Regions from separate parts of the Arthrobacter sp. yr096 genome, predicted to be linked through region 1. Evidence: riboswitches for the same ligand, from Rfam matches in the RefSeq annotation. Region 1 holds a riboswitch; the other holds the start of a gene.
The links. Region 1 has a riboswitch for thiamine pyrophosphate ahead of BMY91_RS13725 (ECF transporter S component). Riboswitches for the same ligand answer to the same signal wherever they lie in the genome.
Positions count from the first base shown of each region.

Region 2: linked by a shared signal. The riboswitch ahead of thiO (glycine oxidase ThiO) and the one ahead of BMY91_RS13725 (ECF transporter S component) in region 1 are both predicted to bind thiamine pyrophosphate.

Region 1 is NZ_FNYI01000005.1:84,558-91,845, forward strand. Features, by position in the region: gene BMY91_RS13685 (Na+/H+ antiporter subunit A) at 1-1,185, shown strand, start outside; gene BMY91_RS13690 (Na(+)/H(+) antiporter subunit C) at 1,182-1,682, shown strand; gene BMY91_RS13695 (Na+/H+ antiporter subunit D) at 1,679-3,262, shown strand; gene BMY91_RS13700 (Na+/H+ antiporter subunit E) at 3,259-3,825, shown strand; gene BMY91_RS13705 (MrpF/PhaF family protein) at 3,822-4,100, shown strand; gene mnhG (monovalent cation/H(+) antiporter subunit G) at 4,090-4,482, shown strand; gene BMY91_RS13715 (DUF4235 domain-containing protein) at 4,590-4,850, opposite strand; gene BMY91_RS13720 (NUDIX hydrolase) at 4,886-5,575, opposite strand; TPP riboswitch at 6,196-6,332, shown strand; gene BMY91_RS13725 (ECF transporter S component) at 6,410-7,030, shown strand; gene BMY91_RS13730 (ABC transporter ATP-binding protein) at 7,030-7,288, shown strand, end outside.
Region 2 is NZ_FNYI01000001.1:668,763-676,050, reverse strand. Features, by position in the region: gene BMY91_RS03230 (thiazole synthase) at 1-521, opposite strand, end outside; gene thiS (sulfur carrier protein ThiS) at 525-761, opposite strand; gene thiO (glycine oxidase ThiO) at 758-2,023, opposite strand; TPP riboswitch at 2,016-2,134, opposite strand; gene thiE (thiamine phosphate synthase) at 2,162-2,830, shown strand; gene BMY91_RS03210 (ferritin-like fold-containing protein) at 2,853-3,521, opposite strand; gene BMY91_RS03205 (RNB domain-containing ribonuclease) at 3,644-5,116, shown strand; gene BMY91_RS03200 (DEAD/DEAH box helicase) at 5,394-7,100, shown strand; gene BMY91_RS03195 (DNA-methyltransferase) at 7,109-7,288, shown strand, end outside.

The DNA.
Region 1 (7,288 bases):
TTGGTGGCGGGCGCCGGAATCGTGGTGGGCGCGCTGGCTGCGGTCCGCGCCAACAAGCGCTTCCTGGCCGTGCTCATGGTGTCCGTTACGGGCTACGGCATTGCCCTCATGTTCGCGTTGCAGGGCGCTCCGGATCTTGCCCTGACGCAGATGCTGGTGGAAACCATCGTGCTGGTGGCCTTCGTGCTCGCCATGCGCAGCCTGCCCGCGGAGCTGCGGGACCGGACCGGAGGCAGGCTCAGGGTGATCCGCGTGATCATCGGGGCAGCTTTTGGCGTCACCATGATTTTCGTGGCCATCTATGCCATGGGAGCCCGCGTCGCCACCCCCATTTCACTCGACTTCCCGCGGCTGGCCTATGAAGGCGGCGGGGGCCTGAACGTGGTCAACGTGACGCTCGTGGACATCCGCGCCTGGGACACCTTCGGGGAGATCTCCGTCCTCGCGATCGCCGCCACGGGTGTTGCCAGTCTCATCTTCGTCCGCAGCCGCGGCGATCGCATCAAGACCGCCGACGCCGTGCCTGAAGGCAGCGTGGGGCGCCGCACCGGCGTCGACCGCGGTTCCCGCGACGGAGCCACACTGGCGGTGGCCAAGAAGTTCACTGACGTCACCCGTGACGCCTGGCTGGTGGCGGGCCGCACGCTGGCCCCGGAGCGACGCTCGATCATCTTCGAAGTGGTCACCCGGCTGATCTTCCACTCGATGATTGTCTTCTCCATCTACCTCCTCCTCGCCGGACACAACCTCCCCGGCGGCGGCTTCGCGGGCGGCCTCACGGCAGGCCTGGCGCTGACCATCCGCTACCTGGCCGGTGGCCGGTTCGAGTTGAGCGAGGCGGCGACAGTAAGCGCCGGAACCCTTCTGGGGACGGGACTTGCGACGGCGGCAGCGTCCGGCGTGGTTCCGCTCTTCCTGGGCGGCCAGGTGTTCCAGAGCGCCATTATCGAGTTCTGGCTGCCTGTGTTCGGTGATATCAAGTTCGTCACGTCCACCATTTTCGACATCGGCGTGTACATCGTAGTGGTGGGATTGGCGCTTGACGTCCTCCGCAGCCTGGGTGCCGAAATCGACGAGCATTTTGAGGGCAAGGGCGCACCCCTTGCAGAAGAAGATGCCGCTGACCATTCCGTGCTGGCTGAAGAAGCCGCCGAATCCGCTGCGTCCGGGAAAGGTACCGCATGAGCATCAACCTGACCCTGCTGATCATCATGGGTGTGCTCTACGCCTGTGGCATTTACCTGATCCTGGAACGCAGCCTGACGCGCGTGCTTCTTGGCCTGATGTTGCTGGCCAACGCCACCAACATTCTGATCCTGAGCACGGGCGGCTACGCCGGCCTTGCGCCCTTGTTCACCAAGGAAACAAACCCTGAGGCGTACAGCGACCCCCTGCCGCAGGCATTGATCCTGACGTCGATTGTCATTTCCTTCGCCGTAACGGCCTTCATGCTCGGCATCATTTACCGCACGTGGGTCCTGGCCCGGCAGGATGAGATCCAGGACGACCTTGAGGACGTCCGCGTGGCGAAGACGCCGAGTTTCGACGCCGAGGATGACGCCATTGTGCCGCTGGAAACCTCGGAGTTCGCAATCACCCCATCCAGCGCTGCGGAACGGGACACCACGGATTCCACCGAGACCCCCAAAACGGCAACAACCCAGGAAGGAGGCAGCGCGTGAATCTCGCAAACCTGTCGCCGCTAGCTGTCCTCCTGCCAATTCTGGGTGCTGCCCTGGCTTTCCTTTTGATCCGGCACCAGAGTGCCCAGCGGGTGGTCAGCATTGGCATCCTGAGTGCCACCCTGCTGCTCGAGTGCCTGCTCCTGATGTCCGTGTGGGATGGCGGCACCACGTCCGTCACCTTGGGCGGATGGCTGCCGCCCTGGGGCGTTGTCCTTGTGGTGGACCAGTTCTCGTCGCTCATGCTGGTGGTCTCCACCGTGGTGAGCCTGGCGGTTTTGATTTACGCCACCGGTCAGGGCATGGCCGACGGCGACCATGAAGCGCCGGTCTCAATCTTCCACCCCACATACCTGATCCTGGTGGCGGGAGTATCCAACGCGTTCCTCACCGGCGACCTCTTCAATCTCTACGTTGGTTTCGAGATCCTGCTGACGGCAAGCTACGTCCTCATGACCCTCGGCGGGACAGGTCCGCGTATCCGGGCCGGAGTCACCTACGTTGTGGTTTCCGTGGTGTCATCCGTGTTGTTCCTCATTGCCATCGCCATGATTTACGGGGCGACTGGAACCATCACCATGGCAGATCTGGCCATCAAGCTGGCCGAACTGGACCAAGGTACACAAAACCTCCTGCACGTGATGCTGTTGGTAGCCTTCGGCATCAAGGCGGCAGTCTTCCCCCTGTCCTTCTGGCTCCCTGACTCGTACCCAACCGCTCCGGCCCCGGTCACGGCCGTGTTCGCCGGGTTGCTGACAAAAGTTGGCGTGTACGCCATGGTCCGCACAGAGACGCTCCTCTTCCCAGGGGACACCCTGAACGTGCCTCTCATGGTGGTGGCTTTACTAACCATGGTGGTGGGCATTTTGGGTGCCCTGGCCCAGAGCGACATCAAACGTCTCCTGTCCTTCACCTTGGTGAGCCACATCGGCTACATGGTGTTCGGCCTCGCGATGAGTTCCGTGGCCGGCCTGGGCGCCGCAGTGTTCTACGTAGCGCACCACATCACCGTCCAGACCAGCTTGTTCCTGGTAACAGGTCTCATAGAACGCCGCGGCGGCAGTTCGTCCATTGACCGGCTGGGTGGCTTGGCCAAGCTCTCACCCCTGCTGGCGCTGCTGTTCTTCATTCCAGCCATGAACCTTGCGGGCATTCCGCCCTTCTCCGGCTTCCTCGGAAAGCTGGGCCTCTTGCAGGCTGGCGTGGAACTGGGGACACCACTGGCCATCACGCTGGTGGTAGGCGGTGTGGTCACCAGCCTGTTGACGCTGCTGGCGATCGCGCGTGTTTGGAACAGGGCCTTCTGGCGCAAGCCCGAAGACGCCGAGTACCCGGATCCTGTGCTTCTGGCCAAGGGAAGTGTTGGCGTTCTGCCCCGGACCATGGTCGGTTCGACAGCGGGACTGGTGGTATTCGGCGTCGCGTTGACTGTCTTCGCCGGTCCGCTCTTCCGGGTGGCCGACGGATCTGCGGGAATCATGCTTGACCGCTCGGCTTACATCCATTCAGTGTTGGGTGACTCCGTCCAGGTGCCGCCGCTTGCACAAACAGTTGAAGAGCAGACGGGAGATGCCAAATGAGCCGCAAGCCGATTTCATTCCGCACTGAGCTCCCGCTCCTCATCTGGCTGGTCATTGTTTGGGGCGCTCTGTGGCGGGACTTCAGCCCCGGCAACCTGCTGTTCGGTGCCCTGATTGCGGTGTTGGTGGCGAAGTTCTTCTACCTCCCGCCAGTGGAGCTCAGCGGCAGGTTCAACATTCTTCGGGCCATTCCTTTCGCCCTGATGTTCCTCGCCAAAGTGGTGGCAGCGAGCTTCGCCGTGCTGTTCCTGGCTGTTACCAAAGGGCCCAAGGTGCGCAGCGCCGTCGTCGCCGTTCCCTTGCGCAGCCACTCCGACCTCATGGTGACGGCAACAGGTCATGTCATCTCGCTGATCCCGGGCTCACTGGTGGTGGAAGTGGACCGATCGACGTCCACGCTCTACCTGCACGCGCTCAATATCTACGAAGAAGCTGACATCGACAAGATCCGTCAGGAAGTCCAGAACATTGAAGCGGGCCTGATCCGCATCATGGGCTCGCGCGAGGAAGTCGAGGCGCTCACAGCTGAAGAGCGTCCCGGAATGGAAGGGGCAACGCTGTGAAGGAAATCGTTCTTATTGTCACGGCAGTGATCCTTAGCCTTGCTGCGGCAGGCGCGATTGTTCGCATCGCCATCGGACCATCCCTGTTGGACCGCGTGCTGGCATCCGATGTCCTGCTGGCCATCCTGGGCGCCGCACTGGCGATTGACATGGCGCTGAACCACCACCTCAACAACCTCATGCTCCTGGTAGCCCTGGCCGTGATTGGCTTCATCGGCTCGGTCACGGTTGCCCGGTTCGTTGCTGAGCGGAGGGAACAGAACAATGAGTCCTGACGCAACGGGCGTGGATGCCGTCATTGATGCCGTGACAGCCGTGTTCCTGGTGGTAGGTGCCTTGATGTCCCTCGGAGCGGCCATCGGTTTGCTTCGATTCCCTGACCTCATGAGCCGCATGCACGCTGCCACCAAGCCGCAGGTCCTTGGGCTGTTCCTCATGCTCGCCGCCATCGGTCTGCAGATGCGCACCTGGTGGGTGTGGCCGGTCCTGCTGGTGGCGTGGATCTTCCAGCTGCTGACGGCACCCGTCTCCGCCCACATGGTTGGCCGCTCCGCCTACCGCACCAAGCACGGCCACCGAGAGATGCTCACCAAGGATGAACTTGAGGCCGTCGTCCAGAGGGCGGCCGCGGGGCAAGAACCCGGGGACGATCGCTGAACTGATTGCATGACCCGAACGGCTGGTGCGACCCGAACGGCTGGTGAAGCAAAACAAGCGCGGGGCCACCTCAGTGGCCCCGCGCTTGTCTGTTGTCCGGGTGCTTCCTAGACGATGTCCTGGGATTTGGCGAAGCGGGCGATTGCGCGCTGCGTTCCGCGGTTGGCCAGGACCTGGATAAGGGTGCTCACAAACGCAGAAATCAATGCGAAGGTCAGGGCCGAGCGAAGGCTCGTCTCCATGTCATCGTTGCCTGTGGGTGGCTTGTTGCCGGTGGCTTTTTCCCACCCTTTGTTGACGAGTTTGGTTCCGACGAAGCCCGCTCCGAGGCTCACTCCGGTACCCAGTAGCTTGAGGAAGAGATTCATGTGCCCAGCCTAGCTGTAAAGGCTGGCCGGCATTGTCAGCGGCGGCTTTCCCGTTCCTTAAGAAAAGCGGCCAGGGAACCCACCGGCGCCAGGACGGGAACCACCGTGTGCGGGGCGGACCAGACAGCTTCCACTGAGGTGAACCCAGCGATTTCCTTCAGCAGGAAGTACGTGGGCGGCATCAGTTTCAGCGTTCCGGCGGCCTCGGCAGCGAGAATTCCGTCCACCGGCATCCACAATGATTTCCAGGCTTCAGTGGTCTGGTGCTGGGGTTCAGCCCTTGGGGCTGGCTTGGCGACGTAGAAGTAGGTGTCGAAGCGCTTGGGCATGTCCGTGGGGGTGATCCAGTTGGCCCATGGACGGAGGTTGTCGGCGTCAATGCTCAGCCCGGCCTCCTCATTGACTTCGCGGATTGCTGCCGCCAACACGGTTCCGGCGCTCGTTGCAGCAACGTTCGCGTCCGCCCCGATGGAGCTCTGGTGCCAGTCGGCGACGTGGCGTTGGAGCAGTTCCGTGGGGTAGTCCCAGCCGGACTTGTCAGCAGCATCCACCCGGCCTCCCGGGAACACCACCATTCCAGCGGCGAAGTCCATGGTGCTCACCCTGTGCTGGACAAAGGCCTCGAGGCCCCCGGGAGCGTCGCGAAGCAGGATTACGCTGGCGGCAAGGCGCGGCTCCGCCACAGGGGTGTGGTTGGGAAACTCCTGCTTGGGTAGGTCCGTCATGAGAAATGTGCCCCTTTGCCGCGTGGATTCTGCTGGATCATTCTCTCAGGTCCGGTTGTGGGGCCTGGTCTGCGTGGTTGGGGGTGGGTTTGGGGTGCGGTGTGGGCCCTGCAAGGTGCCCACGATGGGTTGTGGGGCCTTGTGTGCGTGGGTGGGGGTGGGTTTGGGGCGCAGTGTGGGCCCCGCACGGTGTGCTGTTGGGTTGTGGGGCCTTGTGTGCGTGGGTGGGGGTGGGTTTGGGGTGCAGTGTGGGCCCTGCACGGTGTGCTGTTGGGTTGTGGGGTCTGGTGTGCGTGGTTGGGGGTGGGTTTGGGGTGCGGTGTGGGCCCTGCAAAGTGCGCCAATGGGGTTGTGGGGTCTGGTGTGCGTGGTTGGGGGTGGGTTTAGGGCGCAGAGTGGCCCTGCAACGCGTGCCGATGGGGTTGTGGGGTCTGGTGTGCGTGGTTGGGGGTGGGTTTGGGGCGCAATGTGGGCCCCGCAAGGCGCCCTGCAAGGCGCCCGGCAAGGCGCCCGGCAACGTGCCCCCAACGCCCCCGGCAAGCACCGGAAAGCGATTGTGACTGGACAGCAGCGCCCGCCACGCCCGCAGGTGTAAACTGAACCCGCCCATCAGGGCAGATTGATAACGACAGGGGAGCGCCGCCGTCGGACCTTGCAGCGATGCAGGAGACGCGAGGGCGCTGAGAGTGCGGACAGCCGCAGACCCTCGAACCTGATCCGGTTAGTACCGGCGCAAGGGAGTCGAGCTTCTCAGAGTGTCCGGATCCGGGCGGCGCAGGCCGGCTGGGATATCCGGGTAGCACTTTCCCCTCCTGTACCTCAGGAGGCAGAAAAATGACCACGGTAAACGTGAAGAAGACCAGTTATAACTGGCGCGTAGTAGACATCGTGGTGGCGGCATTGATCGCCATCGCCGGCGGCGTTATTTTCTGGGCCTGGTCCCAGGGTGCCGCGCTGGTATCCATTCCCATGAACGCGACGTATCCGCCGCTCACCGGCCTGATTGCCGGTGGCTGGATGATTCCGGCGGTCCTGGGCATGCTTATTATCCGTAAGCCCGGCGCAGCCTTGTTCTGCGAGGCTGTTGCTGCCACCGGCGAGCTCATCATGGGTTCGCAGTACGGCACTACGGTGCTCATCTCCGGCATCCTCCAGGGCCTCGGTGCAGAGCTCATCTTCGCCGCGTTCCGCTACAAGAAGTTCAACCTGCCCACGGCACTCCTTGCCGGTGCGGGCGCGGGCCTCTTCTGCGGCCTTAACGATTCCTTCCTGCCGTGGGGCTGGAACATCGCCTACGAGGCAATCGACAAGCTGGCCTACATCACCTTCACCACCATCTCCGGCGCGATCATCGCAGGCGCATTGTCCTGGGTCGCCACCCGTGGTCTGGCGAAGACAGGCGTCCTGAGCTCCTTCGCGTCGCGCAAGGCCGCTTCGGAGCCAGTCTTCAGCTGATGCCGTCCACCACGAGCGGCACGGTGAGGCCCGCCGCCATCTCAGCCGAGGGCTGGGGTTGGCGGCATGCCGGCCGGGTCCAGCCTGCCATTCAGGGCCTCGACCTCCGGATCGAACCCGGCGAACGGGTGTTGTTGCTGGGTCCTTCGGGTGCCGGCAAGTCGACGCTCCTGCATGCCTTGGCGGGCGTGCTGGGAGACGAGGAAGACGACTCCGACGAGACAGGCTCCCTGCTGATCGACGGCGCTACTCCCCGCG
Region 2 (7,288 bases), on a different contig from region 1:
GGGTTCAGGATGCCCAGGCCGGTTCCAATGGGTGAACCGAGCGGCATGACGGCGGCAGCGCCAAGGTTCTCCAGACGGAGCGCCAGCACGGGATCGTCGTTGGTGTAGGCGAAGACCTTGAATCCGCGGTTCACCAGTTGCTCAGTGGCGTCTACGAGTTCCACAGCATCCGGGAGGAGCGTGTGCTCGTCCGCGATGACTTCCAGTTTCACCCAATCCGTCTCGAGTGCTTCGCGGGCCAGTTCCGCGGTCATCACCGCGTCCTTGGCCGTGAAACAGCCAGCGGTGTTGGGCAGCACCCGGATGCCGTTGTCCACCAGAAGCTGGAACAGCGAGCCCGTTTCGGCCGGAGAATAGCGCCGCATGGCGACGGTGGTGAGTTCGGTCCCCGAGGCAAGCAACGCTGCGCCAAGCCCGTCCAGACTCGGCGCACCTCCGGTGCCCATGATCAGGCGGGAACCGAATTCGACGCCGTCAATCACCAATGCGTCGGTGCGGACCTCAGTGTTTGCTGCTGTCATTGTTCAGCCTCCTTGGACTGCTGTAACGAGTTCGAGTTCGTCTCCGTCGGCGAGCGCCGTTGCAGACCATTGGCTGCGCGGCACTACTTCGGAGTTGCGTGCGACGGCGACGCCCAACTTGCCGCCGTCGGCCGCCTGCCCGCGGGGGTCCAGGATGCGGCCTGTGATGGCACTGACGAGGGTGCTGACGGATGCGTCGTCCGGCACTGAATGGTCGGATCCATTGAGTTTGATGTTCATGCTGATTCCTTGTTGGGAGCGTGGACTGGGATGAGGTCGTCGGGAGTGGCCGCGTCTCCTGCGAAACGGCCGGGCCGGAAGGGAGCCCATCGGGGGTCCGTCGAACCGCCGATCAGTTCGCCCACGATCCTTGCGGCGATGGGTGTCAAGAGGACTCCGTGACGGAAGAAGCCAGTAGCAATCACCAAGCCGTTAATGTCGCCATTGGTTGCGGCGACGCGTCCCAGCAACGGTGCGTTGTCCGGAGTCCCGGGCCTGGCGCGGGCGGTGGCCTCCAGCAGTTCCAGCTCTGCCACCGCCGGAACCAGCACTTGGGCATCGCGCAGGAGCTGGTAAACGCCTCCCGCTGAGACTGCGTTGGACGACGCGGACAATCCGTCCTCCCGCTGGGTAGCTCCGATGACCACCGTGCCGTCTGCCCGGGGCACGATGTAGACGGGGACGCCACGCACCATGCCGCGCACCGTGGCGGTGACGAGGGGCCGGAGGTGTTCGGGGACGCGGAGCCGGAGGATGTCGCCGTACACCGGACGCAAGGGCAGCGTGAGCCCTTCAGGCAGGCCAGCCAGGCTGGCTGCGCCGAGGCCGTTGGCAACAACCGTCTCGGTTGCCGCCACTGGTGCACCAGATTCAAGTTCTACGCCGGAGACTCTTCCCGATTCCCACAGCAAACCGCGGGCCTGGGATGTCACGGCAAACCCGTTCTCTGCGCCGGGGACCCACGTGGTGCTGCCAGGTGCGTGGAGTGCCAGGCCGGCCAACAGGCATTCAGCCAATTTTCGCGGATCCACTTGGTGATCAGCGGGGATATCGAAAGCACAGGAGATTTGGGGACTGAGCAGGGGCTCGCGGTCCCTCGCCTCGCGCAGGGCCAGGGGCTCCACACCCAATCCTGCTGCCAGCTGTACTGACCTCAGGTCTGCGAGCGCACGGCGGTCGGCCGCGTCGGCACCCACCGCAAGGGTCGGCGTCGTGCGGTATCCGGTGGCTTCAGACCCCTGAGGGAGGCCGGCAGTAAACGAGGGCCACAAACGGGAGGATTCCAGCATCAGCTCGAGGAGGTCTTCCTCCTGATAGTGCAGTTCACTTACCGGGGCCAGCATTCCGGCCGCCGCATAGCTTGCTCCGCTTGCCGGCGCGGGATCAATCAGGGCCACGGAGCGACCCACTCGTCGGGCCTCGTGCGCTATGCCAAGCCCGATCACGCCGCCGCCGATGACGGCCACATCTGCTTGGAGGTTGGTATGGCGGGGACCTGCCATTGGATTCCTTCCCTACGCCGGTACTAGCCGGATCAGGTCAAGCGGTCGGCGCTGAAGCCCTCTCAGCCGGACAGTCATATGACGAACGTCGCGGCTCCCGCAGTACGTGCCCAGTTTAGAGGAACTACTCTGGTTCCCATGACCCAGCCTGAATCACTCGCCTCAGCCCGCCTCTACCTGTGCACCGATGCCCGCAAGCGGCAGGGCGATTTTGAAGACTTTGTGGATGCCGCGTTCGAGGGCGGCGTGGACATCATCCAACTCCGTGACAAGACCATTGAAGCGGCCGAAGAATTGGAACTGCTGGCGGTTCTGCGTAGCGTCGCCGAGCGCCACGGACGGCTCTGGGCGGTCAATGATCGGGCCGATGTTGCCCGTATTTCCGGGGCTCCGGTCTTCCACGTCGGTCAAATGGACCTGCCCTTGGAAGCGGCCAGGACCTTGCTGCCAGGCGGCACCGGCATCGGGCTCTCAACACACACTCCTGCGCAGATTGACGCTGCCATTGCTGCCTCTTCCGGCCAGTACGGACTGGATTACTTCTGCGTAGGTCCTGTGTGGGCAACACCCACAAAACCCGGCCGCGACGCCGTCGGACTGGACCTGGTCACATTTGCCGCAGAAGCGGTCAAGAACGCCAACCAAACTACGCTTCCCTGGTTCGCCATCGGTGGCATTGACCTCAGCAACGTAGAAAAGGTGGTAGCTGCCGGAGCCAGCCGTGTGGTGGTGGTCCGCGCGATCACTGAGGCAACGGATCCGACGGCGGCTGCCAAGTCGCTGCTGCAAGCCCTGGACGCGGTCTAGCGAACGTCAAGCCTGCAGCTGGTCAAACCGTCAAGCCCAGACCGGTCATTCGTCGCCCATGCTTTTCGGCGAGTTCTCCTGTCAACCTCTTGATGGCGGCCCGGGCATCTCCGCCGCTCTTGAGGGTAGGTCCCAGGCGGGGATGTTCCATGCCAACCCGTTGCGCCTGTGTGAGTGCTTCGCCCACTAAACGGCGGCCCCACATAGCCAGCCGCGAGGCGAGCCTGGGGTCATCGGCCAACGCCCGCCTGAGGAGGACCCGGAGGACTTCGGTAGCCTGATCGGGAGAGGCCACCCGCTCAACGAATTGCTGGGTCGCGGAGTCCAGAAAAGCCGAAACTGATCTGTAGAAATCCGATGACACGGTATCGATGACGTAAGCCTTCATCACGGACTCGTACCAGTCTCCGGGCTTGGTCCGCTCATGAAAGTGGTCAAACGATCGTTGAAACGGCAGCATGGCTTCCTCGGGATCAATGCCCATTTCCGTGAGCCGATCATTGAGCAGGGCAAAGTTCCCGTAGGCGCCCACGGCGATTTTTGCGAGCACCGACCGGTCATGAAGTGTGGGAGCGAAGCGGGAATCGAAGGAGAGCCGCCCGAAAGCGGACAACTCACCGTAGGCCATTGCCCCGAGGAGCTCGGCTGCGAGTTGCCCGGCGGGAGGCGAGGCGTCCGGGGAAGTGCCCATGGGTCAAGACTATCCCCGGATGTCCTCCGCTTCTCCGGCCCCCTGTGGCCGCTTCGGGCGTTGTCCCTGCCAGGCTGGCCCAATGTGAGACTATCCGCCCGATTCGGGCTAACCTGACTTTCGTGTCACATCATCGGATTGCTCCCAACGTCGACGACTCGACTGATCAGCTCGCCGCGGCCCTTGCAGCCCTGAGGACTGAGCTTGAACTCCCAGGCGCGTACCCCACAGAAGCCGTGGAGGAGGCACGCCGTGCGGTGGCGACACACGAGATCCCGGAGCGCGACCTGCGGGACGTTCCCTTTGTGACCATTGATCCTGCAACGTCAACCGACCTCGATCAGGCGCTGTTCATTGACCGCGCCGGTGCAGGGTACAAAGTCCTCTACGTCATCGCCGACGTCCCGTCGTTCGTGGCTCCCGGTGGGGCGCTGGATGCCGAAACGCGTCACCGCGGACAGACCTTTTACGCCCCGGACGGCCGTATCCCGCTGCACCCGGAGGTCATCAGCGAGAACGCCGGGAGCCTGCTGGCCGATCAGGACTGCAGCGCCTTCGTCTGGGATTTCGACCTGGACGCGGGTGCGAAAGTGCAGACAGTGTCAGTAGCACGCGCCGCCGTGCGCAGCAGAGCCAAGCTGAGCTACAAAGACGCCCAGCAGCACATCGATGATGGAACAGCCCCGCCCGTCCTGCAGCTCCTGAAGGAAGTAGGACTCAAGCGCGTTGAGCTGGAAAGGCTGCGCGGCGGCGCAAGCCTCAACATGCCGGAGCAGGAAATTGTCCAGGCAACCGACGGCGGTGGCTACAGGATCGTGGCCGTCCCCTCGCTGCCGGTGGAGGACTGGAATGCACAAATCTCGCTGATGACGGGGATGGCGGCTGCCCAGCTGATGCTTGACGGGAAAGTGGGCATCCTTCGCACCATGCCCGCCCCGGACCAGCGCTCCCTGCAGCACTTCAAGAGGCAAACCACTGCGCTTGGCAAGCCTTGGGATGGTCAAATTACCTATGGCGAGTACTTGCGGACGCTGGATGCCTCAGATCCCAAGCAACTGGCCATCCTGCACTCGGCCGGGACACTGTTCAGGGGCGCCGGATATACCCCCTTTGACGGCGAAGTGCCAGACACAGTGATCCAAGCGGCCATTGGTGCGCCATACGCCCACACCACAGCGCCGTTGCGCCGCCTCATTGACAGGTTCGTCCTGGTGATCTGCGAGGCACTCAGCAACAACAGGGAAATTCCACGCTGGGCACGCGAGGCCCTCCCTTCATTGCCGGACATCATGGCGTCTTCGGACCAATTGGCTGGACGTCTTGAGCGGGCGGCATTGGACACGGTGGAAGCAGCCCTCGTGGCCAACCATGTGGGCCAGGAATTCGATGCCGTGGTGATCTCCGGCTCCAAGCCCTCCAATGGGAATGGAAACGGCAACGGAAACGGGAGCGGCCCTTACGGCGTTGTCCAGATTGCGGAACCCGCTGTTACCGCCCGGTGCGACGGCGAGTTGGAGTCAGGAACCGAGGTCCGGGTGCGGCTTGTCAAGGCCGATATTGCCAGCCGTGAGATCAGGTTCGAACTGCAGCGGTGACGCGATGCATCCGGCGATCCGGGCTTTATGGCTCCCAGAGGATAGACTGGGCCTGTAGTAATGGATGCCCGGTCGTTGATTCAGTTAATTTTTGAACTCAACAAGCCCGCCCCTACGCGATCTTGAGATGTACCAACTGGTCACCAGTGCCAGTACTTAGATAGCCCGCGATCGGCTTCCACTGGACTTGCTTGCGCGCCCGTTCGTGCTCCGGTACGGCTCCGCCGCCCCCGTTGAGCATGCAGCGCCAATGCCCAAATGAATAAGGAAACTCCCTGTGAGTGAATTGCATACCCATGAAGTCCTGACGGACTCCACCGGAACTGAATCCATCGAACCCGAGGAAACGATCATCTCGGATGAGACGCCCCACGAGATCGAAGAAAAGTCGTTTGCTGACTACAACGTCCGCGCCGACATCGTCGAGTCCTTGGCCGACGCCGGCATTACGCACCCCTTCCCCATCCAGGCAATGACCTTGCCGGTTGCACTGAGCGGCCACGACATCATTGGTCAGGCCAAGACGGGTACCGGTAAGACGTTGGGCTTCGGCATCCCTGCCCTGCAGCGCGTATCAGGCCGCGATGACGCCGGCTACGAAAAGCTTGCCGTGCCGGGTGCACCCCAGGCCTTGGTGATCGTTCCCACGCGTGAACTTGCCGTGCAGGTTGCCAACGACCTCCAGACCGCATCACGCAAGCGCAACGCCCGCATCGCCACTATTTACGGCGGCCGTGCCTATGAACCCCAGATTGACGCCCTGCAAAAGGGCGTCGAAATCGTTGTGGGCACCCCGGGCCGGTTGATCGATCTCTACAAGCAAAAGCACCTGAGCCTCAAGAACGTCAAGATGGTGATTCTTGACGAGGCCGACGAAATGCTGGACCTTGGCTTCCTTCCGGACGTTGAGACCCTGATCGCCGGCACGCCGGCCGTCCGCCAGACGCTGCTCTTCTCAGCAACTATGCCCGGCCCCGTCATCGCGATGGCACGCCGTTACATGACACAGCCGACCCACATCCGGGCAGCTGACCCGAATGATGAGGGCCTCACCAAGCGCGATATCCGCCAACTTATCTACCGTGCACACAGCATGGACAAGACCGAGGTTGTGGCCCGCATCCTGCAGGCACGCGGGCGTGGCCGCACCATCATCTTCACCAAGACCAAGCGCACTGCCGCGAAGGTGGCCGAGGAACTGGTTGACCGCGGCTTCGCGGCTGCTGCCATTCACGGCGACCTCGGCCAGGGTGCCCGCGAGCAAGCCCTTCGCGCTTTCCGCAACAACAAGGTGGACGTCCTGGTGGCCACCGACGTCGCGGCCCGCGGTATCGACGTTGATGACGTCACGCACGTCATCAACTACCAGTGCGTTGAAGACGAGAAGATCTACCTGCACCGTGTTGGCCGTACCGGCCGCGCCGGAAACAAGGGCACCGCCGTCACGTTTGTTGACTGGGACGACATGCCGCGCTGGGGTTTGATCAACAAGGCTTTGGGACTCAGCGTTCCGGAGCCCATCGAGACCTACTCTTCCTCGCCGCACCTCTACAGCGACCTCGATATTCCCGAGGGCACCAAGGGCCGCTTGCCGCGCAACAAGCGCGTTCTCGCAGGCGTGGACGCCGAGGTCCTCGAAGACCTTGGCGAGACCGGCAAAAAGAACGCCCGCTCCGGCGGCTCTGACCGCAATGCCGGTCGTGACGGCGGACGTGGCCGCGATGGCGGCCGTGGCCGCTCCGGGAAGTCCGGCGACTCAGACTCCAGCGAGTCCAAGGGCGACGGCGGACGCAACCGTACGCGCCGTCGTCGTACCTCTGATGGCGAAGCAGCCCCGGCTGCAGGCGTCGCAGAAGCCCGCACCGCCACCGCTGACAACGCTGAGAAGCCCGCCCGCACGCGCCGTACCCGTACGCGTCGCCGCAACGGCGAAGTGGTTTCCGGTGAGACCGCTGCCGCCCAATCCGGCAGCGCCGAGGCCTAAAACCCTCAATGACTGAAACTGTTTGGGCGCCGGACGGCGGCAATTTGGTGGTGCACGCGGACAACGCGCAGTTCCTCCCTACGCTGCCGGACGGCGCCTTCACACTCATTTACGTGGATCCGCCCTTTAACACCGGCCGGGTCCAACGCCGCCAGGAAACCCGCATGGTCCGCAACGCGGACGGCGAC